Regions from separate parts of the Phyllobacterium sp. 22552 genome, predicted to be linked through region 1. Evidence: predicted binding sites of a transcription regulator. Region 1 holds the regulator's gene; each other region holds the start of a gene.

Region 1 (7,242 bases):
TGAACTTTCAACGCCAATACCCGGCCTTGATTTTCTTGGAGATTATGGCAGTGCCACGCTGGCCTTTACGGCCATTGCGCTCTACGTGCCCGTCAGCACATGGATTGCCATGCGTATTGGCCGCGCTCTTGAAAAACTCACCCTCGCCATGCAGCAATCCGAAGGCAGTTACAGAAGTGAGCTGACCACATTGTTGCGCCGCAGCTTTCAGGTTGCCGCTGCCAATGGCGAGACTGTTCAAAAGTCGTTAAATGACAAGCTTTACAGAAGCGTCGACAATAATTGGGGGCGTTTCAATGTGTTCGATGCCTGCTATATGTCGTTCACCTCGATCTACAATTTCTTTTCCGCCCGTATTGTCGCCTATATACCCGGTCTTCTGCCCTATATGGGTAATACGATCAGCTTCAAGAACTATATTACCGGTTCCGAGCTTGTTGGTTCGATGATCAATGAATGCTCCTGGTTTATCCATGTCATGCCCGCAATTGCCAATTTGAAGGCAAATGCACGGCGCGTTACCGAATTGGCCCAAGCGGTCGAGCGTGTCAGCCAGCCCTCGGAATATTATCGGTCCACCGGTGTCAGTGAGTTCAAATTTGCAACACAGCATGAAGCCTTTGGCGTCTCGGTGCGGGGACTTGAATTGATGCATCGCGACAGCGAGGCCAAAGCTTTTCTCACACTTGGAAATATGCGGTTGCGCAAGGGCCAATGGGCTTACATCAAGGGCGATTCCGGTAGTGGAAAAACCTGTTTGCTCAAAGCAATGAACGGGCTTTGGGGCTATGGCCGTGGTGAAATCTTTTACCCGAAAGATGCGGCAACAATGTATGCGGCGCAGGAGGTCAAACTTCCCGGCGTGTCGCTGAAACAGCTCGTATGCCTTCCAATGGATGAAAGCCGTTTTGGCGATTCCTCCGTTGCGGCCGCCCTGCACCGCGCCGGCATGGGCGACTTTATTGAAAACCTTGGTGAAGAATGCCGCGATGGCACGTCTTGGGACCAGCTCCTGTCGGGTGGCCAGAAGCAGAAACTGGTGCTTGCGCGCATATTGCTGCACAAGCCTGCGGTTTTGTTTCTTGATGAAGCAACCGGCGCGCTGGACCCGGACTCCAAGATCGCCTTCCATCAGGCCATCAAGGATCATTGTGCCGGAACCACCGTTATCAGCGTGATGCATGAGATCGAAGCGCCACGCTCGGTTTCCGGCGAAAACTTCTATACGCATATTTTGGAGATCAATGGCGGCACAGCTATCCAACGGCCACTTCTGGAGACATTGGTCGAGCCAGATCCGCTACCAGCAACAAACTTCCCGCTGATTGCCGCCGAATAGCCCTTTTCGGACACCGCGCTTTTTGTCCGGTAGAAGCAGTTCTGTTTAAATGAGACTACCGGTCATTTGCGCAAGCCATCTCTAGCGCAAATTGGCTCATATAACGCCAATTCTGTTTCCCGGCCGAGACAGAAATTCGATAAAGAAAAACGCGCTTTAATCCTATCCGAAGGAATAGCCTGCACCGCGCACGGTCCGGATCGGATCAAGCGATCTGCCAATATTGATTGCCTTGCGCAAACGGCCAACATGCACGTCAACCGTGCGGTCATCGACGTAAATATCCGCGCCCCATACATTATCCAGGAGTTGTCCGCGCGAGAACACCCGGCCTGGAGACTGCATCAGGAATTCCAGCAGGCGGAATTCTGTCGGTCCGAGCTTGAGTTCACGCTCTTTGCGGAAAACCCTGTGCTGTTCGCGGTCAAGTTTCAGATCTCCAAAGCTCAACACATGCGACAAGAGACTTGGATTGACCCGGCGTAGCATGGACTTGATGCGTGCCAGCAATTCCGGTGTCGAGAACGGCTTGACCATGTAATCATCCGCACCGGTTGAAAGACCGCGAACACGCTCGCTTTCTTCACCGCGCGCGGTCAACATGATGATCGGCAGGATTTCTGTCTCGCGCCGAGCACGCAGGCGGCGGCAAAGTTCAATACCGGAAAGGCCTGGAAGCATCCAATCGAGGATCAGCAGATCCGGCACCTTTTCGCGCAAGGCGATTTCGGCTTCGTCACCACGGCTGATGGTTTCGACAATATAGCCTTCTGCCTCCAGATTATAACGCAGGAGAACACTGAGGGCATCTTCGTCTTCAACGACTGTGATTCTGGGAGCTATAGGCATGGTCTGCTTCCGGCAATTATGGCGTTACTGGCTCGTCAAGAATAACGGTATGCGACTGATCTTCCTTCGGGCGTTCCGCCGGAAGCTGTGTTCCCGTTACAATGTAATAGACCGTCTCGGCGATATTGGTGGCATGGTCACCGATGCGCTCAATATTCTTGGCGCAGAACAAAAGATGCGTGCAAGCAGATATATTGCGCGGATCTTCCATCATATAGGTCAGGAGTTCGCGGAACAGCGACGTGTAAAGCGCATCAATCTCATCATCGCGTTCACGGACGATATTGACCTGTGCCACCGAGCGTGTCGCATAAGCGTCGAGAACATCCTTAAGTTGTGTCAATGCCAGTTCTGCGATGGTCTGCAGGCCGCGATAGACAGAGAGCGTCTGGCGCGTATCGTTAACGGCTACGACACGCTTGGCAATGTTCTTGCCAAGATCGCCGATACGCTCAAGATCGGATGAAATGCGGATCGTGCCGATTACTTCACGCAAGTCGATCGCCATTGGCTGGCGCTTGCCGATGATGGTGATCGCCTTTTCGTCAATCTCGCGCTGACCGGCGTCGAGGATAAGGTCGTCAGAGATCACGCGCTGGGCAAGCGCATTGTCCGAATTGACCATGGCCGACACAGCCTGTTCGACCATGCGCTCCGCATGTCCGCCCATCTCTGCAATCTTGTGCGTCAGAAACTTCAGTTCATCGTCATAAGAGCGGACGGTGTGTTGTGCTGTGTCAGTCATTGTCTAACCCTCTTCCCGTGAGATCAACCGAAACGTCCGGTAATGTAGTCCTGCGTGCGCTTTTCGGTAGGGCTGGTAAACATCATTTCAGTGTCACCGACTTCAACAATATTTCCAAGATGGAACATTGCCGTGCGTTGCGACACGCGTGCCGCCTGCTGCATTGAGTGCGTGACGATGACGATCGTGTAGTTCTGGCGCAATTCGTCGATCAGTTCTTCAACCTTTGCCGTCGCGATAGGATCAAGCGCCGAGCAAGGCTCGTCCATCAAAATCACTTCCGGGCTGACCGCAATGGCGCGCGCGATGCAAAGACGCTGCTGCTGTCCGCCGGAAAGACCGGTGCCAGATTCATGCAGACGGTCTTTCACTTCCGCAAACAGGCCTGCGCGCTGCAGGCTTTTTTCCACGATTTCGTCGAGATGACTCTTGCTTTTGACAAGACCATGAATGCGCGGGCCATAGGCAACATTTTCGAAGATCGACTTCGGAAATGGATTTGGCTTCTGGAACACCATGCCGATACGGGCGCGCAACTGAACCACGTCGATCTTGGGATCATAGATATCGCGCTCATCAAGCGTGATATTGCCCGTGACCCTGCAGATCGAAATCGTATCATTCATGCGGTTCAGGCAACGCAGGAAAGTCGACTTGCCGCAACCCGATGGTCCGATAAGCGCGGTGACTTCCTTTTCCCTGATATCGAGACTGACTTCAAAGAGCGCCTGTTTGGCTCCATAAAATACGGAGACGTTTTCGCCCTTCATCTTTATCGCAGGCTGGTTCGAGGAGTTATGCAATTTCTTTTCCACATCAACTTCGGATAACATGTTCATGTCCTTGTACCTCATTACCAGCGACGTTCAAAACGTCGGCGCAGCATGATCGCCGCAGCATTCATCACGAATAGGAACACCAGCAACACCAGAATGGCTGCGGCAGTCTTTGCCTGGAAGGCGACTTCAGGAAGGTCGGACCACAGATAAATCTGCACCGGCAGCACCGTCGAAGCGTCGGTTATCCCACCAGGAATATCGACGATGAACGCGACCATGCCGATCATCAGCAGCGGAGCCGTTTCGCCCAGAGCATGCGCCATGCCGATAATCGTGCCGGTCATGATGCCGGGCATGGCCAGAGGCAGCACATGGTGGAAAATGGCCTGCTGATGCGATGCACCGACGCCCAGCGCCGCTTCCTTGATTGAAGGAGGTACGGAGCGAAGTGCAGCGCGCGATGCAATGATGATTGTCGGCATTACCAACAGTGCCAGCACCAGCCCGCCAACCAAAGGGGCGGAACGTGGAAGGTCAAAGAAATTCAGGAACATCGCCAGTCCGAGCAAGCCGAAGACAATTGATGGAACGGCTGCAAGATTGTTGATATTGATTTCAATGATCTCGGTCACGCGGTTTTTCGGCGCAAACTCTTCAAGATATATGGCAGCGCCGACCCCTAGTGGCAGGCAGAGCAGCAATGTTACGGCGAGCGTCCAGAGCGTTCCGGTCAATGCACCGCGAATACCTGCAAGTTCAGGCTCACGCGAGTCACCCGAGGTGAAGAAGCGGGTCGCAAAAGCACGTTCCACCAGGCCCTCGGACTTCATCTTTGTGAGCCAGATCGCAGCCTGATCCTGCACGCGGCGGTTTGATTCCGGCGTGACAAGCGTCAGCATGGACCAGCTGCCGGGAGCAGCAGCTTCGGCGCTTGCAGGTGTTATCAGCTTGACGCCATCAATACCCGAGGGGCTGATCTGGCTCGCCTTGATCGTCCCGCCATTGACGTTGACAAGCAGGCTTGGCAGCTTCTCATCCAACTCAATAGCGACATTAGCGTCGGTGATGCGGGCATTCAGCGTCTGCGCCTCTGCTTTGATCGCATCGATCTGGCTTTGCAACGAGCTTGCTGCATTTGCATCAAGGCCAGGGATCAGCTTTTCAAGGCGTGCGGATTCTGTCGTCAACTTTTCCAGACGCTCAAACAGAAAACCCTGCATTTCCTGAAAAGCCTTGGCGAAATCATCACCCGATGAACGCAGCGAATAGGTCTCGCCGTTAAGGGTCTGGGAAAGCGTTCCCGTGCCTTCCAGCACGATTTCCGATGTCTGATAACCCTTCAGGAACTGATCTGCATCATCTGAAAGCAGAACAGGGACGGTCACTTCCTGACCGATCAGCGAAGGATTACCCGAAATCATGCGGCGGAAATCGTCGGATGCACCTGAACTGAGCAGGCCATTCAACGCGCGACGTTCCGCACGGGTTGAAACATCAGGAAACTGAGCAGCCAATGCGTCACGAATGATCTTGTCGTAATTACCAGCAAGAAGCGTCACAGGATCGCGGGTATTTTGCGGGTCCAGTGCCGCCTGATCTGCGGTAACCTTCAGATCCACCCGATATTCTGAAAACGCGGGCAAGCCCTTGAACAGAACATCGAGCAGAACAACCGACAGAAACAGTGCCGTCAGAATAATTGCCGCGATCCCGTAGAACTTGAAGCGCCGCTCTGCGCGGTAGCGCTTCTTGACCAATGCATCGCGTGGGTAGTCGGTAACGGGAATGCCGTTGGATATGGTGATGTCAGTCATATTGTTCCCGATATCTCTTGACGATCTGGAGCGCGATGAAGTTGAGGACAAGCGTGAAGAAGAAAAGCACGAAGCCGAGAGCGAAAGCCGAGAGCGTTTTGGCACTGTCGAATTCCTGGTCTCCAACCAGAATGGTCTTGATCTGCACGGTAAAGGTCGTAACCGCTTCGAGCGGATTGAATGTGAGGTTGGCAGCAAGTCCGGCTGCCATGACCACGATCATCGTTTCGCCGACTGCACGGGAAATTGCCAGCATGAATGCCGACACGATGCCCGGCAAAGCCGCAGGAAGGATAACCTTCTTGATGGTTTCGGACTTTGTTGCGCCCATCGCATAGGAACCATCGCGCAGGCTTTGAGGCACGGCATTGATCACATCATCCGAAAGCGAGGACACGAAGGGGATAATCATCATGCCCATGACAAGCCCGGCAGCGAGTGCCGATTCCGACGAGACCGAGAGACCAAAGGTTTCGCCCCATCCGCGGATGAATGGCGCGACTGTCAAGGCAGCGAAGAAGCCGAGCACAACAGTAGGCACACCGGCCAGAATTTCGAGAATAGGCTTCACAATTGCACGCGTGCGCGGGCTGGCATATTCAGCCATGTAGATCGCTGCAAACAGGCCGAGCGGACCAGCAACTGCAATAGCGATCACAGTGATCAGCAATGTGCCGACCACCAGCGGCACGATGCCAAATGCGCCGGATGAACCGACCTGATCAGCCCGGATCGCCGTTTGCGGCGACCATTGCAGACCAAACAAAAAGTCGATCGGCGATACTTTGGTGAAGAACTGGATGGTTTCGAAAACCACGGAAAAAACAATGCCGATTGTCGTCAGGACAGCAATGGCCGAACAGGCCAGCAAGACATATTTGATCAGTCGCTCGACGCTGTTTCGCGCGCGAAACTGCGGCCCGATCAGACGAAAACCCATCATTGCGGCGGCCAATGCAAGGGCAACGCCGCCAATCAGCAATAACCAGCCAGTAAGGCTGACAGCGCTTGAATAGGCCGATGCGGCATTGGCCAGTTCGGGCGAGGCAGTGCCTGCATAAGTACCGGCAAGAATTGAATGAATGTCGCGAAACACCGCGCTGCGGCCAAGACCATCAGCAATCGTGGCCGGGTCAATACCCGCAAGTGCCTGCGCCTCGACATATCGATTGGCAAGCGGCGCTCCCAGAACATAGACCAGAAGCATGGACAGCGCGATCAAAGCCGCAAGAAACATGCCGTGATAGGACGGAAGCGAATGGAGAGACGAAGGCTCCGCGCCGGCAATGGATGACGCCCTTTGGCGACCCACCAGAAACAGCGAGACTGTCAATAGCGCGAGTATCAGGAAATATGTTGCGGTCATAGGCCTACCGATCCAGGTCCAAGGCATGGCTTCAATGTATTTGAATGGCAGCCGGTCAGATCACCGGCTGCCATTCTTGATATAAAGCTTATTTCAGCTTGTCGCCGTTGATGGTCTCCATGGCCAGAACAGCCTTGGCAGCTTCAGCATGGCGCTCAGCTGGCAGTGGCACGAGGCCCTTTTCGGAAAGGTAGCCTTCTTCGCCGCTTGCAGTGTCCGACACGTATTCAGCAGCAAACTTGTCCAGACCCGGGATAACGCCGACATGGGCCTTTTTGATATAGACGTAAAGTTCACGAGAAGGCTTGTAAGTACCGTCGGAAATTGTTTCGAAGGTCGGAACAACACCG
Region 2 (7,242 bases), on a different contig from region 1:
TGGGTGAACGCGGCATTGTGCGATGGGTGCGGGTTAATTTGCTTGCAACGCCGGTCGATGCTGTTCTGACCGTCTTGGCACTTCTCGTTCTGGCATGGTTTTTACCGCCACTGATCAACTGGCTATTTATTCAAGCTGCGTGGGTCGGGCCGAACAGGTCGGTATGTGCGACCGTGGCACAGGGAGGTTTGCAGCCAGATGGCTGGTCCGGCGCATGCTGGGCCTTCGTGAACGCCAAATTCGGCCAGTTCATGTATGGTCCTTACCCCATTGACCAACGTTGGCGGGTCAATCTTGTGGGCATCATGTTCGTTGCCCTCCTGATTCCACTTCTGATTCCAAAAGCGCCCTACAAGGTACTGAATGCGATCGTCTTCTTTTTCGTATTCCCGATCGTCGCATTCTTCCTGCTGGTCGGTGGCTGGTTCGGCCTTCCCTATGTCGAAACCTCCGTTTGGGGTGGCCTGCTGGTTACGCTGGTTATTTCCTTCGTTGGTATTTCCGTCTCGCTTCCTCTCGGCATAGCACTGGCACTTGGACGGCGCTCGAAAATGCCGGTCATCAAGATGCTGTGCGTCATTTTTATCGAAATGGTGCGTGGTATTCCGCTGGTGACGGTCCTGTTCATGGCCAGCTATATGCTGCCATTGTTCCTGCCGCCGGGCGTTTCATTCGATAAGTTCCTGCGGGCGCTGATCGGTGTTGCGCTGTTCGCTTCGGCCTATATGGCGGAGGTGGTGCGTGGTGGTCTGCAAGCCATCCCGAAAGGGCAATATGAAGGTGCGGATTCGCTTGGACTCGGTTACTGGCAGAAAACTGGCCTCATCATTCTGCCACAGGCGTTGAAACTGGTAATCCCAGGTATCGTCAACACCTTTATCGGTCTGTTCAAGGATACATCGCTTGTTTCGATCATCAGCATGTTCGATTTGCTCGGGACGGTGCGTCAGCACTTCAACGATACAAATTGGTCATCGCCGCAAACCCCCATGTCCGGTCTGGTTTTTGCCGGTTTCGTCTTCTGGATTTTCTGCTTCGGCATGTCGCGCTATTCCATCTTCATGGAAAATCGTCTCGACACTGGCCACAAACGTTAGGAGCATACGTATATGACAACTGAAAACATTATCGACCCGGAAGAAATCCACGTCGACCATTCGCTCCTGCAAGTCTCCACGACAGACGTTGCCGTTGAGATCATCAATATGAACAAATGGTACGGGGATTTTCATGTTCTGAAGGACATCAATCTCAAGGTGATGCGCGGCGAGCGCATCGTCATTGCTGGTCCGTCCGGTTCAGGTAAGTCGACCATGATCCGCTGCATCAACCGTTTGGAAGAGCATCAGAGCGGTAAGATTCTCGTTGACGGTATCGAACTTACCAACGATCTGAAAAAGATCGACGAAGTTCGGCGCGAAGTCGGCATGGTGTTCCAGCATTTCAATCTATTCCCACATTTGACTATCCTGGAAAACTGCACGCTGGCCCCAATCTGGGTACGCAAGATGCCGAAGAAGAAGGCGGACGAAATTGCGATGCACTTTCTTGAGCGCGTCAAAATCCCCGAACAGGCCAATAAATATCCGGGTCAGCTTTCCGGTGGTCAGCAGCAACGCGTAGCCATTGCCCGTTCGCTCTGCATGAATCCACGCATCATGCTGTTTGATGAGCCGACGTCGGCCCTTGATCCGGAAATGATCAAGGAAGTGCTCGACACAATGGTGCAGCTTGCTGAAGAAGGCATGACCATGGTTTGCGTAACCCACGAAATGGGCTTTGCGCGCCAGGTTGCAAATCGCGTTATCTTCATGGATCAGGGCCAGATCGTTGAACAGAACGCCCCTGCCGAGTTCTTTGATAATCCGCAGCACGAACGCACGAAGCTATTCCTCAGCCAGATTCTTCATTGAGATAGTTTTCTGCAATGTTACCAAACGGCGGCCTTATGGCCGCCTGTTTGATACTGCAATCCATTTTTCTTATATTTGGCCTGCAAGCCCTTTTGGGCGCTCATGACCCTCGCTTCGGCGAGGGTTTTTGCATTCAAATCTGGCCATCATATCCATAGAGCCAATCCAGCCCTTCGATAAACTTTTCGGCAGGGCGTTTGCGCATAACCATATTGCGCGCCATGGCGATTGGCCCCTTGGCATGATAGGCGAGCTGGTTCATCGCGCCGCGCCGCACCACTGCTTTGATACGTTTGCTGCGGGTCTTGTCAAACGCGTCTAAAGCCGATGGCCATGCTGCGATATTTTCCCCCAAGGCAGATGCCAGCGCCCACGCATCCTCGATGGCCATGGCCGCTCCCTGCGCTGCATATGGCGTCATCGCGTGGGCAGCATCCCCGATCAGCACCAGGCGATCCTTTATCCGGTATCGGCATTTACGCTGCTCAAACAATGGCCATGAAGTCCAAGGTCTTCCCGCCAGCATGATGTCGCGAATACCGGGATGCCAAAGATTGAATTCCCGGATAAAATTTTGGCTTGGCGTTTCCGGCACAGCCCCAGCGTCCCATCGCCGTCCGCCTTGGCGATCCGGGGCAACAGCAATGAAATTGAACATTTCACCGGAACGTATCGGGTAGGCGACCAGATGAGCGTTTGAACCAACCCAGGCAACAACATTGATGCCCTGAGGCAGCAGGGACGTGAAGCTCTTTGGCAACTGGTCAGCGGCGATGGTCGAACGCCAGGCAATCGTCGATGTATAGCGCGCGCGCTCCATGTCGGACATGGCAGTGCGCATATTCGACCAGACGCCGTCGGCACCTACGAGCAAAGCCCCGCGATGTTCCTCGATACGATCGTGATATTGAACGCGAACGATAATGCCATCTGCGCCAGGCTTGTACTGTGTCACCGCTGATTGCAGCTGGATAGCTATATTGGGCTGGCTTCGCGCCTGTTCCAGCAAGGCATTTTGCAGATCGGCCCGGTGGCAGACAATATAGGGTGAGCCCCATCTCGTGCGGGCCACATGACCAACATCAAGCGAAAGCAACATTTCGCCGCTCGAACCATCTGCAAGACAAATTGCCTGCGGTTCAACCGAGGATGGCGTTAATTGCTCGAGAACACCGAGCCGCTGCAATATCCGCGTGGCATTGGGTGAAAGCTGCACTCCGGCACCGGCTTCGGCCAGGGTCGCGCTTTTCTCAAATATCTGAACTGGAAAACCCTTGGTGCTCAAGGCAAGCGCCAGCGTCAATCCGGCAATGCCAGCGCCGGCGATAATAATCTGGTCAGGATTGGGATCGCGCCTGTTTCGTTCGGTCTTTAAATCGATGAGCGATGCGTTCAAGCGGCCCTGTCCACATAGGTGCAACCCGCTGGGACGGTCTCATCGGCATGCAGCGAAGCGTCATAGCGGTAAAGCGTGGAGCAATAGGGGCAAACTTTTTCATTGTCATCGCCCAGATCGAGAAACACATGCGGATGGTCGAAAGGCGGGTTGGCACCCACGCACATGAATTCCTTCACGCCGATGGCAATGGTCGCATGTCCTGCGCTGTTCTGGAAATGAGGGATGCTGTGGCCAGCCATTTTTCGCTCCTGAATCGTCTCGTCAAATACGCATATTTGGCATTTGACTTCTCTTTCGCTTCGGTTTGTATCATCCTGATTACGATTTCAAGACGATTGCTATCAAACTGTCAAAAGACTTGTCTATGGTGCGCTCTTAAGTCCGCATTTTGCGGGAAATTTTTTTAGCTGGAGAATATTGATGAACGACCAATCGCCCACCATTCCGCAGCCTGTTGAGAATGTCTCTCTGCCGGATCTGCACACCAGCGTTGATCGCTTCGTCAACCGCGAATTCTCCTGGCTGCAATTTAATCGCCGCGTGCTTGAAGAAGCGCAAAATACCCATCAGCCCTTGCTTGAGCGCCTGCGCTTTCTGTCTATTTCGGCTGCCAATCTGGATGAGTTCTTCATGGTGCGCATTGCCGGTCTGGCCGGGCAGGTGCGCGAAAACGTCTCCAGTCGCAGTGATGATGGACGCACGCCGCAGGAACAGCTGGAATTCGTTCTCGAGGAAGTCGGCAAACTTCAAGCCGCCCAGCAGCTGCGTCTGAGTGCCTTGCGCGAGGAATTGATCAGGGAGAATATCGAAATTGTTCGGCCTGATCGTTTGACCAAAGCTGAGCAGGAATGGCTGGAGGATCATTTTCTCGAAACCATCTATCCTGTGCTAACACCCTTGGCCATTGATCCGGCGCATCCTTTTCCATTTATCCCGAATCTCGGCTTCACCATTGCCATGCTGCTGAACCGCAGCACGGATAACCGCCCAATGACGGCGCTCCTGCGCCTGCCGCAGGCGCTCAAGCGCTTTATCCAGATACCGGATGATAGCGGTCGCTACCGCTTCTTATCTCTTGAAGATGCGATCAGCCTTTTCACCGGGCGGCTTTTCCCTGGCTATGAGGTCAAGGGTGCCGGCACGTTCCGCATCATCCGTGACAGCGATATTGAAGTCGAGGAAGAGGCGGAAGATCTGGTTCGCCTGTTCGAAAGTGCCCTGAAGCGCCGTCGCCGCGGTCAGGTGATCCGCATCGAATTTGATGATGAAATGCCTGAATCCCTGCGCAGCTTTGTGGCTACGGAGCTGGGTGTGCCGGATAATCGCATCAGCGTGCTTGGCGGTCTGCTTGCGCTCAATATGATTTCGGAAATTGTCAGCATTGCACGCCCGGACCTGAAGTTTGTTCCTTACAATCCGCGTTTTCCTGAACGTGTGCGGGAACATGGTGGCGACTGCTTCGCAGCGATTCGCGAGAAAGACATCATCGTCCATCACCCTTACGAATCCTTCGATGTCGTGGTGCAATTCCTGCGTCAGGCCGCTGCCGATCCGGATGTCGTTGCAATCAAGCAGACACTTTACCGTACTTCAAATGATAGCCCGATCGTGCGTGCGCTGATTGATGCCGCAGATGCCGGTAAGTCCGTCACTGCCTTGATCGAATTGAAGGCGCGTTTCGATGAAGAGGCCAATATTCGCTGGGCCCGCGATCTGGAGCGCGCTGGCGTACAGGTCGTGTTCGGCTTTATCGAGTTGAAAACCCATGCGAAAATGTCGCTGGTCGTGCGCCGCGAAGAAAACAAGTTGCGCAGCTATGTGCATCTGGGCACCGGTAATTATCACCCCATCACCGCAAAGATTTATACGGATCTGTCGTTCTTCACATGCGAGCCTTCAATTGGCCGCGACGTGGCGCAAATCTTCAACTACATCACAGGCTATACGCCGCCTTCCGGCGAAATGCAGCTTGCCGTTTCCCCGATCACGCTGCGTCCTCGCATTCTTCAGCATATTGCCGAGGAAATCGCCCATGCGAAAGCTGGCCGTCCTGCCGCAATCTGGATGAAAATGAATTCGCTGGTCGATGCGAAGATTATCGATGCGCTTTATGAAGCCAGCAGTGCCGGTGTGGAAATTGATCTCGTCGTGCGTGGCATTTGCTGCCTGCGTCCGCAGGTGCCGGGGCTTTCGGAGAATATTCGCGCAAAGTCCATCGTGGGCCGCTTCCTTGAACACAGCCGCATTTTCTGTTTTGGCAATGGCAAGCCGCTCCCATCGGAAAACGCTCTGGTCTATTTCGGGTCAGCCGATATGATGACCCGTAATCTTGACCGCCGTGTTGAAACTTTGGTGCCCATCACCAATCCAACTGTGCATCAACAGGTTCTTTCACAGATTATGCTGGCAAACCTTCTCGACAACCAGCAGAGTTATGAGCTACTTGCAGATGGAACCTCGCGGCGGATCGCTCCCGCCGATGGGGAGGATGCTTTTAATGCGCAGGAATATTTCATGACCAATCCTAGCCTTTCAGGCCGTGGCAAGTCGCTGAAATCTTCTGCGCCTCGATTGATTGCCCATCGCAAGCGGAAAGCGGCGAAAGAAAAATGAATTTAATTGCGACTTTCTCTGGTGACTGCCGATATACCGGTTTGGGAACCCAGACTTTATGATATCGGCAGCACAGGGACGTGTGCAGGGACGCCGACCGGCCGCTGTCATCGACATCGGCTCGAATTCCGTGCGTCTTGTGGTTTATGAAGGTGTTACGCGCTCGCCCACGGTTCTTTTCAATGAAAAGATATTGTGTGGACTTGGCAAGGGACTGGTCAAAACCAAAAAGCTGAATGCCAAAGCCGTGCAGAGCGCCTTGCGCGCGCTCCGCCGGTTTCGCGCGCTTGCCGAGCAGGCTGGTGCCGTGTCGCTGGATGTGCTTGCCACTGCCGCCGCACGTGAGGCGGAAAATGGCTCGCAATTTATCCGCGAAGCGGAAGCCATCCTTGAAGAACCCATCAAGGTTCTGTCGGGCCGGGAAGAAGCCTATTATTCGGCGCTTGGCATCATTTCCGGTTTTCATGATCCTGACGGCATTGCGGGCGATCTTGGCGGCGGCAGTCTGGAACTTGTCGACGTCAAAGGCCGTAAGATCGGTGATGGCATAACCTTGCCCCTTGGTGGTCTGCGCCTGCAGGATATGTCTGAAGGCGATTTGACCGAAGCGCTGAGCATCGCTCAAAAAACCCTGGGCACAGCCAAGCTTCTTGCCAATGGCAAGGGCAGGGCCTTTTATGCGGTTGGAGGAACGTGGCGAAACCTTGCCAAGCTGCATATGAGTGCGGAACATTATCCGCTCCACGTCATGCATCATTATGAAATTCCGTTCGAAGAAGCCCAGCGCTTCCTCAAGCGCGTTGCTGTCGGTGATGTGGACAATATGCGCGGCATTGAGGATGTCTCAAAAAACCGCCGGGCGCTCTTGTCCTACGGCGCCATTGCATTGCTTGAAACAATCAAGATCATGAAGCCGTCGAAAGTAGTCTTTTCGGCACTTGGCGTGCGTGAGGGCTTTCTCTATTCGCTCTTGCCCGAGAGCGAGCAGTTGAATGACCCGCTCATTTCTGCCGCCGAGGAACTGGCGACACTGCGTGCACGTTCGCCTGCCTATGCGCGTGAACTTGCCGACTGGAGCGGCGATGCTTTCGCGGCGCTGGGTTATAAAGAGACTGATGATGAGAAGCGCTACCGGCGCGCGGCCTGCCTGATTGCAGATATAAGCTGGCGGGCGCATCCCGATTATCGCGGCAGTCAGGCGCTGAACATGATCTCCAATGCCGCTTTTGTCGGCATTGATCATCCTGGCCGCGCCTATATAGCGCTTGCCAATTTCTTCCGTCATGAAGGGGTTGCCAATAGCGTACCGGACCCGGA
Region 3 (7,242 bases), on a different contig from region 1:
TTGCATCCAGATTGGAAAGCGGTTCGTCAAAGAGGAACACTTTCGGACTGCGTACAATGGCGCGCCCCATTGCGACACGCTGACGTTGGCCACCGGAAAGCTCCTTGGGGCGTCGCTCGAGAAGCTGAGTCAATTCAAGGATTTGTGCGGCGTCCCTAACGCGTTTGTCGATCTCGTCTTTAGGCATGCCGCGGTTACGCAGCCCGTATGCCATGTTATCGTAGACCTTCATATGCGGATAAAGCGCATAATTCTGGAAAACCATGGCGATGTCCCTTTCAGCGGGACCGAGATTATTAACGACTGTGCTATCGATTTTCACAGTGCCGTCGGTAATGGATTCCAAGCCGGCAATCATTCGAAGCAGAGTAGATTTTCCACAGCCCGATGGACCGACCAGCACGCATAGCGCACCGTCATTGATAGAAATATTTACGCCCTTTACCGCTTCAACGGAGCTTCCATAGACTTTGCGGACATCGGTTAGTTCTACACTTGCCATATTATTTCTCCGTTTCAACCAGTCCGCGCACAAACCAGCGCTGCATCAAAACAACGACCAGAATTGGGGGCAGGATGGCGAGAATGCAGGTGACCATCACCAGATGCCATTGTGTGTTGGCGTCGGTGAAGTCGATCATTTTGCGCAGCCCAATGACGATGGTCGCCATATCGTTGCGATTGGTCATGAGCAATGGCCAGAGATATTGGGTCCAGCCATAGATGAAGAGGATGACGAACAGGGCCGCGATATTGGTCTTCGACAAGGGCAGCAGAATATCCTTGAAGAAGCGCCACGGGCCAGCCCCGTCCACGCGGGCTGCTTCAACCAGCTCGCCTGGAATTGTCATGAAGAATTGTCTGAACAAAAGTGTGGCCGTAGCCGAAGCCATGAGGGGAAGGATAAGGCCTGTATAGGTATCGATCAGTCCAAGGTCGACCATAATTTTGTAGGTGGGCAGAATGCGCACTTCGACGGGCAGCATCAGCGTTATAAAGATGAACCAGAAGAAAAACATGCGTCCCGGAAAGCGGAAAAATACGATCGCGTAGGCGGACAAGATGGAAATGATGATCTTGCCGATGGCAATGCCGAGCGCCATGACAAGTGTGTTGAGCAAAAGACGGTCAACGCCAACGCCGCCGATCTTGCTGATGCCACCGAAAAGAGCGCTGGAATAATTCTCCCAGAAATGACCTCCCGGCAACAACGATAGTGGCGGACGGATAATATCCTGCAATGTCTGGGTTGACGCTACAAAGGTGTAGTAGATTGGAAATGCAACGATCAAAATGCCGACAATCAAAATGATATGGGCGATGATGCGGCCTATGGGGTTGTTTTGAATCATGACTCTGGTTCCCCTCAGCCGTAATGGACTTTGCGCTCGACATAGCGGAATTGTACCGCTGTCATAGCAATGACAATTACCATCAGAATAACAGATTGCGCCGCCGAGTCGCCAAGGATCAGGTTGACGAACCCGTCATTGTAGACCTTGTAGACCAGAGTTTCTGTTGCTTTTCCCGGACCGCCCCCTGTAACGGCATGAATGATGCCGAACGTATCGAAGAAGGCGTAAACCGTATTAACGACCAGCAAGAAAAATGTCGTTGGCGCGAGAAGCGGGAATATAATGGTCCAAAAACGCTTTGTTTCTCCGGCGCCATCAATGGCCGCAGCTTCGATCAGCGATTTAGGAATGGACTGCAGGCCCGCAACGAAAAACAGGAAATTGTAGCTAATCTGTTTCCAAGAAGCGGCAGCAACGACAAGCACCATCGCCTGATCACTATTAAGCAGCGGATCCCAATTATATCCCGTCGAGCGAAGGAGATATGCCAATGTACCCATTGAGGGGTTGAATAGAAACAGCCAAAGCATGCCGGCAATCGCAGGAGCTACGGCATAGGGCCATATCAGCAGTGTCCGGTACACGCCTTTGCCACGTATGACTTTATCAGCCATCACCGCAAGCAACAGTGCAAAGGCCATGGCAATCAAGGCCGTGGCAATCGAGAATATCACGGTCACCTGAAGGGAGTTCAGATAATTGGGATCGTTCAGAACGCGTTTGAAATTGGCTAGCCCGACAAATTGCGTCGACAATCCAAATGGATCCTCCCGCAATACGGACTGCTGAATGGCTTGCGATGCAGGCCAGTAAAAAAAGACGGCCGTGATTGCCAACTGAGGTGCCAGCAGAAGGTAGGGCAGAAACTTGTTGGGAAAAGTGACACGCGTTGACGATGCCATGATGCCTCGCTTTAAACAAAGCCCGCCCGTATGAGATTATACGGGCGGGTATCTTTGACGGCTTAGTTACTGGCCAATGGCCTGCTTGATTGCTGCGTTGCCACGCTCAACGGCCTTATCAAGTGCCTGTTGAGCGGTCTGCTTGCCAGCGAGCATGTTCTCGTATTCTTCGTTCAGAATATCGCGAACCTGCGGCAGGTTTACGAGACGAACACCCTTTGAGTTTTCGGTCGGTGCCTTGCCCATCATCTGCTTGATCGGAATTTCACGAGCAGGATTCTTTTCGTAGAATCCGGATTTCTTCGTGTCTTCATAGGCAGCCAGCGTAACTGGCAAATAGCCCGAAACCTGATGCAGCCTTGATTGGATTTCAGTCTTAGACAGGAAGTTGAAGAAGGCAGCCACACCTTTGTACTGTTCGTCTGATTTGCCGGCAAACACCCAGAGGCTCGCGCCGCCCGGTATGGTGTTTTGTGGCGCGTTTTTGGATTCCGGTTCATAAGGGAGCTGACCGGTACCATAATTCATGCCGGACTTGATGATGTCGCCAAGGCCGCCCGAGGAATCATTGTAAATGCCGCATTCACCAGACGTGAATAGCTGCTTGGCTTCAGATGTGCGTCCGCCATAACGGAACGTGCCATCTTTCGCCAGATCAGCAAGTTCCTGGAAATGCTTGACGAAAAGAGGCGAGTTGATCTTCAGCTCAACATCGACGCCGCCGATGCCATTTTCATTGCTGCCCCAGGAAATATCATTCCATGCAGCATAATTTTCTGTATGAATCCAAGTCATCCAAGCTGTTGTGTAACCACAATTAGCGGCGCCGCTTGTCTTGATTTTCTTCGCAGCTTCCCAAACTTCTGGCCAAGTTTTTGGAGGAGTATTCTCATCCAAACCAGCCTTTTTGAATATATCTTTGTTGTAATAGAGGATTGGCGAAGAGCTGTTATAGGGGAATGACAGCATAGTGCCGTCCGGCTTTGAATAATAAGCCACGATGCCCGGCAGATAGAGGCTCTTGTCAAACTTGGTTTCGCCCATCGAAAGGATGTCGGCAACTGGTTTGATCGCGCCTTCCGCTCCCATCATAACGCCTGTACCGGCATCAAAAACCTGAAGGATATCTGGAGCTTGTTTTGCACGGAAGGCGGCAATGCCAGCATTGAGCGCTTCCGGATAGGTACCTTTGAACACAGGCACAACTTTGTATTCGCTTTGGCTTTCGTTGAACTCTTTTGTCAAAGCCTGCACGACTTCGCCGTTGGCGCCAGGCATTGCATGCCACCAGCTGATTTCGGTAACAGCAAACGATGCAGATGATGAGGCCAACAAAATGCCGAAGGCCACGGTGAGTTTGGTGCCGTGATTAGTCATTATAATCTCCCATAGTGAGGCGTCGTCTTTAGCGCGCTTGGGCTAAGTATCCTCATTATGTGACAGAGAAACAACAGTTATTTGACTTTGGGCAAATGATGCAGGTCAGCCTGTGGAAAAAATGCGCAGCTGTTCACTTTTTTGCTCTAAATCAGCGTGACACCAGCTTTGCGCATTGTGATGGTCATTGCTGCGAGCGAACCACCAAGATCGATCGCCCGGCAAGCGTCAAGTAAGACTTCTGCGGAAAATCCCTGGGCGGCGGCATCAAGGGCGGAGTAAGCCACACAATAATCTGTAGCGAGACCCACAAGCGTCACATGAGTGATTCCACGCTCTCGCAGATAACCAGCAAGGCCAGTTGGCGTCACATGGTCGTTCTCATAAAATGCCGAATAGCTGTCAATGTGCGGGCGAAAGCCTTTTCGAATGACAAGCTCGGCTTTTGTCCATTCCAGATCAGGATGAAAATCGGCGCCATTTGTGCCCTGTATGCAATGATCCGGCCAAAGAGTCTGCTCGCCGTAGGGCATGGCAATGGTTTCAAAGGGCGCTTTTCCCGGATGGCTTGATGCGAAGCTCGAATGAGCTGGTGTGTGCCAGTCCTGCGTCAGGATAACTCTGTCGAAGCGGAGTATCAGCTTGTTGATGATCGGAACAATTTCGTTGCCACCAGACACGGCTAGGGCACCGCCTTCGCAAAAATCGTTCTGAACATCGATGACGATCAATGCGTCCTTGGCCATGATGCACTCCTGTAGAATGGCGTGGAGTCTATGGTCAATTAGAGCCGGACGTCAACGCGCATAGTGAAGGTCACCGCCAATCCAGACGTGATCAACGTCAAGATTCTCAGTTAAATGGACAATATTTGCCTCATAGCCCGGCAATAAGCGGCCATGAGTGTGATCAATGCGAATACTCTGGGCAGGATAAAGCGAGGCCATGCGCAATGATTCATCAAGCGTAAGCCCCAATTGCTGGTGCACGAAGCGAACGGCCGAGATCATATCAAGATCGGCACCAGCAAGTGTGCCGTCTTCAAGCGTCAGGCGGCCACCGGCGCGCGTTATGGTTCTGCCGTTAAGGGTGAATGACGTGATGTCCGTGCCTATTGTAGACATTGCGTCAGTCACCAGAAATATCTTTGCTGGGCCTTGTTTGGCTCGCAGCGCAATCGACATGGACGCTTTGTCGACATGAAAACCATCGGCAATCAGTCCGGCTGACAATTCTCCCGATTGCAAAGTCGCACCCACAACGCCAGGGCTGCGATGACCAAGCTGGCTCATTGCATTAAAAAGGTGTGTGACCATTGATGCGCCAGCCGCTTGCGCAGCCAAGGCTGTTTCATATGATGCCCCGCTGTGACCAAGGCTAACAATGACGCCTGCGTCGACCATTGCCTTGATTTTTTCCGGCGATACCGTTTCGGGGGCGACGGTGGTGAGAAGTACCGGAATCTCCTGAACAGCTTCGATAATTGCAATCAAATCTGCATCGTCCATAGGCCGGATCAGCTTGGGATCGTGCGTGCCTTTGTGGCTAACAGACAGATGAGGGCCTTCGAGGTGGAGACCAATAAACCCAGCGACTTTTTCCTGTGCCGCTGCTTTACTCGCCGCAATAGCCGCTGCCGTCGTTTCCGGCGTATCTGTAATCAGCGTTGGCAGCAGAGCCGTTGTTCCAAAAGCAAAATGTGCATCGCAGATGGTCCGGATAGCGTCGATACTCGGCCCGTCATTGAGCAATACCCCGCCACCGCCATTCACCTGAACGTCGATGAACCCGGGTACAAGTTTTCCCCCGTTCATCTCAACCCGGCGAATATCCGCAGTTAGAGCGCTTGTGGCTTCGATGCTTTTAACTGTGCCGTGTTCCACAACCAGTGCGGCGTTTTCGTGCCAGTTTTCTCCATCGAAAATGACGGCACCGGTAATGGCGTAGACGGTACTCATATGGTCTCCGTCACTTTTCGCAAGTGAGGCGGTTCATCGGGATTAAAGCCACGGCTACGGGCAAACCCTTCTACAAATGCGTAGAATGAAACGAGCAGCGCCAGCGGATCGGTGAGTGGATGCGACGTAGCGACAAAGGGCAGGGCCGTTGCCTTTGACGGCTTGTTTGATGTCAGGAAGACAGCAGCACCCTGATCGGCAAGACGATCGGCGGCATCGACGAGCGATGCTTCTGCGGCGTCCCTTGCGGCAAGCACCAAAACTGGAAAGCCTTTGCCGACAATTGCCTTTGGCCCATGCATCACTTCTGCGGCGCTGTATGATTCCGCGTGAACACCGCTGGTTTCCTTGAATTTCAAGGCAATCTCATTGGAAATGGCCAGAGAAGGTCCGCGCCCAAGAATAAAAAGCGAGTTTTCGTTTTCCAACGCCGCTGCGAATGGCGACCAGTCGCACATCACGGCCTTCGCCATTGCCGAAGGAAGGTCATCGATGGCAGCAAGCAGCTTTTGATCGTTGGTCCAATGCCCGATCAAAGCAAGGCCTGCAACTGCGGAACTCACGAAGGATTTTGTCGCCGCAACACTACGCTCTGGACCGGCAAGTATGTCGATTGGCAGATCGCTTGCATTGGCAAGATCGGAATTAATTACATTTGTAATTGCGATGGTAAGTGCGCCGCTTTCGCGCGCTGCCTTTGTCATGCTGACAATATCGGGGCTCTTGCCGGATTGCGAGATGGACAAAGTGGCCGCGCTACCCAGTTTCAAGGTTATGCCGTAAATGGAAGCGACCGATGGCCCAAGTGATGCAACTGGAATACCTGCCGTTAACTCGCTGGAATATTTCAGGAATGCCGTGACATGGTCTGACGACCCCCGTGCTATGGATGCCAGAAATGGTGGATTTTTTTCGCGCAGCTTTGCACCAGCTGCGGCAAGCGTGGCGCGGGAGCTATCCAGAAAACGAGTTGTCACGTCGGGAATCGACAATATCTCTTCCCGCATCAATGTTGCCTTGTTCAAAGTACTGCTCCTGATATTTCCGAACTGTCGCCGAGTTTCAGCTCAGCAACAAACTCATAGGCGTCTGCGCGATAAATGGACCGGGTGAACTCAATCACTTTTCCCGAATCAAGATAGGAGATTCGCTCAATATTCAAACTGGCCGAACCGACAGGAACCTCAAGCAATTTTGCATCGTTCTCTTTAAGTATTGCCGCCGAGATACGCTGTATCGCGCGAACGGGACGATTGCCGCTGGCGGCCAGCACTGCATAAAGCGACAGAGTAACCAGTTCCGGATTGGGCAAAACATGCACGGACAAAGCGGCTCTCTCGATTGCCATAGGCGTATCGTTGGCAACACGCAGGCGGCTGATCCGGGATACTCTTTCGCCAGAAGTCAGACCCAGCGTCACCATTTCCTCAGGCGAGGGGACATAGATGCCACGATCAAGCCATGTCGAGCGAACAACCATGCCGCGCCGCGCCATATCTTCCGTAAATGATGTCAGATGTGTCAGCGATTGCTCCACCCGAGCAGAGCGAGGCGCGACGAATGTGCCGGAGCCGTGACGCTGTATGAGTAAACCATCACTCACCAAACCCTGAACGGCTTTGCGAACAGTTACGCGAGAAATATCGGCAA

The links. Region 1 encodes PhoB, which activates phosphate uptake and scavenging genes when phosphate is short. Its sites were predicted from a motif close to TGTCATNNANCTGTCAT; they were not measured.
Region 2: the regulator PhoB is predicted to act here: its motif matches at 3,630-3,646, upstream of ACTJI9_RS05225 (RNA degradosome polyphosphate kinase).
Region 3: the regulator PhoB is predicted to act here: its motif matches at 3,705-3,721, upstream of ugpB (sn-glycerol-3-phosphate ABC transporter substrate-binding protein UgpB).

What each region holds. Positions count from the first base shown of each region.
Region 1 is NZ_JBQENG010000009.1:123,250-130,491, forward strand. Features, by position in the region: gene ACTJI9_RS20175 (ABC transporter ATP-binding protein/permease) at 1-1,339, shown strand, start outside; gene phoB (phosphate regulon transcriptional regulator PhoB) at 1,502-2,188, opposite strand; gene phoU (phosphate signaling complex protein PhoU) at 2,205-2,933, opposite strand; gene pstB (phosphate ABC transporter ATP-binding protein PstB) at 2,957-3,772, opposite strand; gene pstA (phosphate ABC transporter permease PstA) at 3,787-5,526, opposite strand; gene pstC (phosphate ABC transporter permease subunit PstC) at 5,519-6,892, opposite strand; gene ACTJI9_RS20205 (PstS family phosphate ABC transporter substrate-binding protein) at 6,981-7,242, opposite strand, start outside.
Region 2 is NZ_JBQENG010000002.1:227,404-234,645, reverse strand. Features, by position in the region: gene ACTJI9_RS05245 (amino acid ABC transporter permease) at 1-1,097, shown strand, start outside; gene ACTJI9_RS05240 (amino acid ABC transporter ATP-binding protein) at 1,110-1,913, shown strand; gene ACTJI9_RS05235 (FAD-dependent monooxygenase) at 2,047-3,309, opposite strand; gene ACTJI9_RS05230 (zinc-finger domain-containing protein) at 3,306-3,551, opposite strand; gene ACTJI9_RS05225 (RNA degradosome polyphosphate kinase) at 3,733-5,925, shown strand; gene ppx (exopolyphosphatase) at 5,984-7,242, shown strand, end outside.
Region 3 is NZ_JBQENG010000001.1:366,923-374,164, forward strand. Features, by position in the region: gene ACTJI9_RS01865 (sn-glycerol-3-phosphate import ATP-binding protein UgpC) at 1-502, opposite strand, end outside; gene ugpE (sn-glycerol-3-phosphate ABC transporter permease UgpE) at 504-1,352, opposite strand; gene ugpA (sn-glycerol-3-phosphate ABC transporter permease UgpA) at 1,367-2,257, opposite strand; gene ugpB (sn-glycerol-3-phosphate ABC transporter substrate-binding protein UgpB) at 2,324-3,634, opposite strand; gene pncA (bifunctional nicotinamidase/pyrazinamidase) at 3,781-4,380, opposite strand; gene nagA (N-acetylglucosamine-6-phosphate deacetylase) at 4,432-5,592, opposite strand; gene ACTJI9_RS01895 (SIS domain-containing protein) at 5,589-6,599, opposite strand; gene ACTJI9_RS01900 (GntR family transcriptional regulator) at 6,614-7,242, opposite strand, start outside.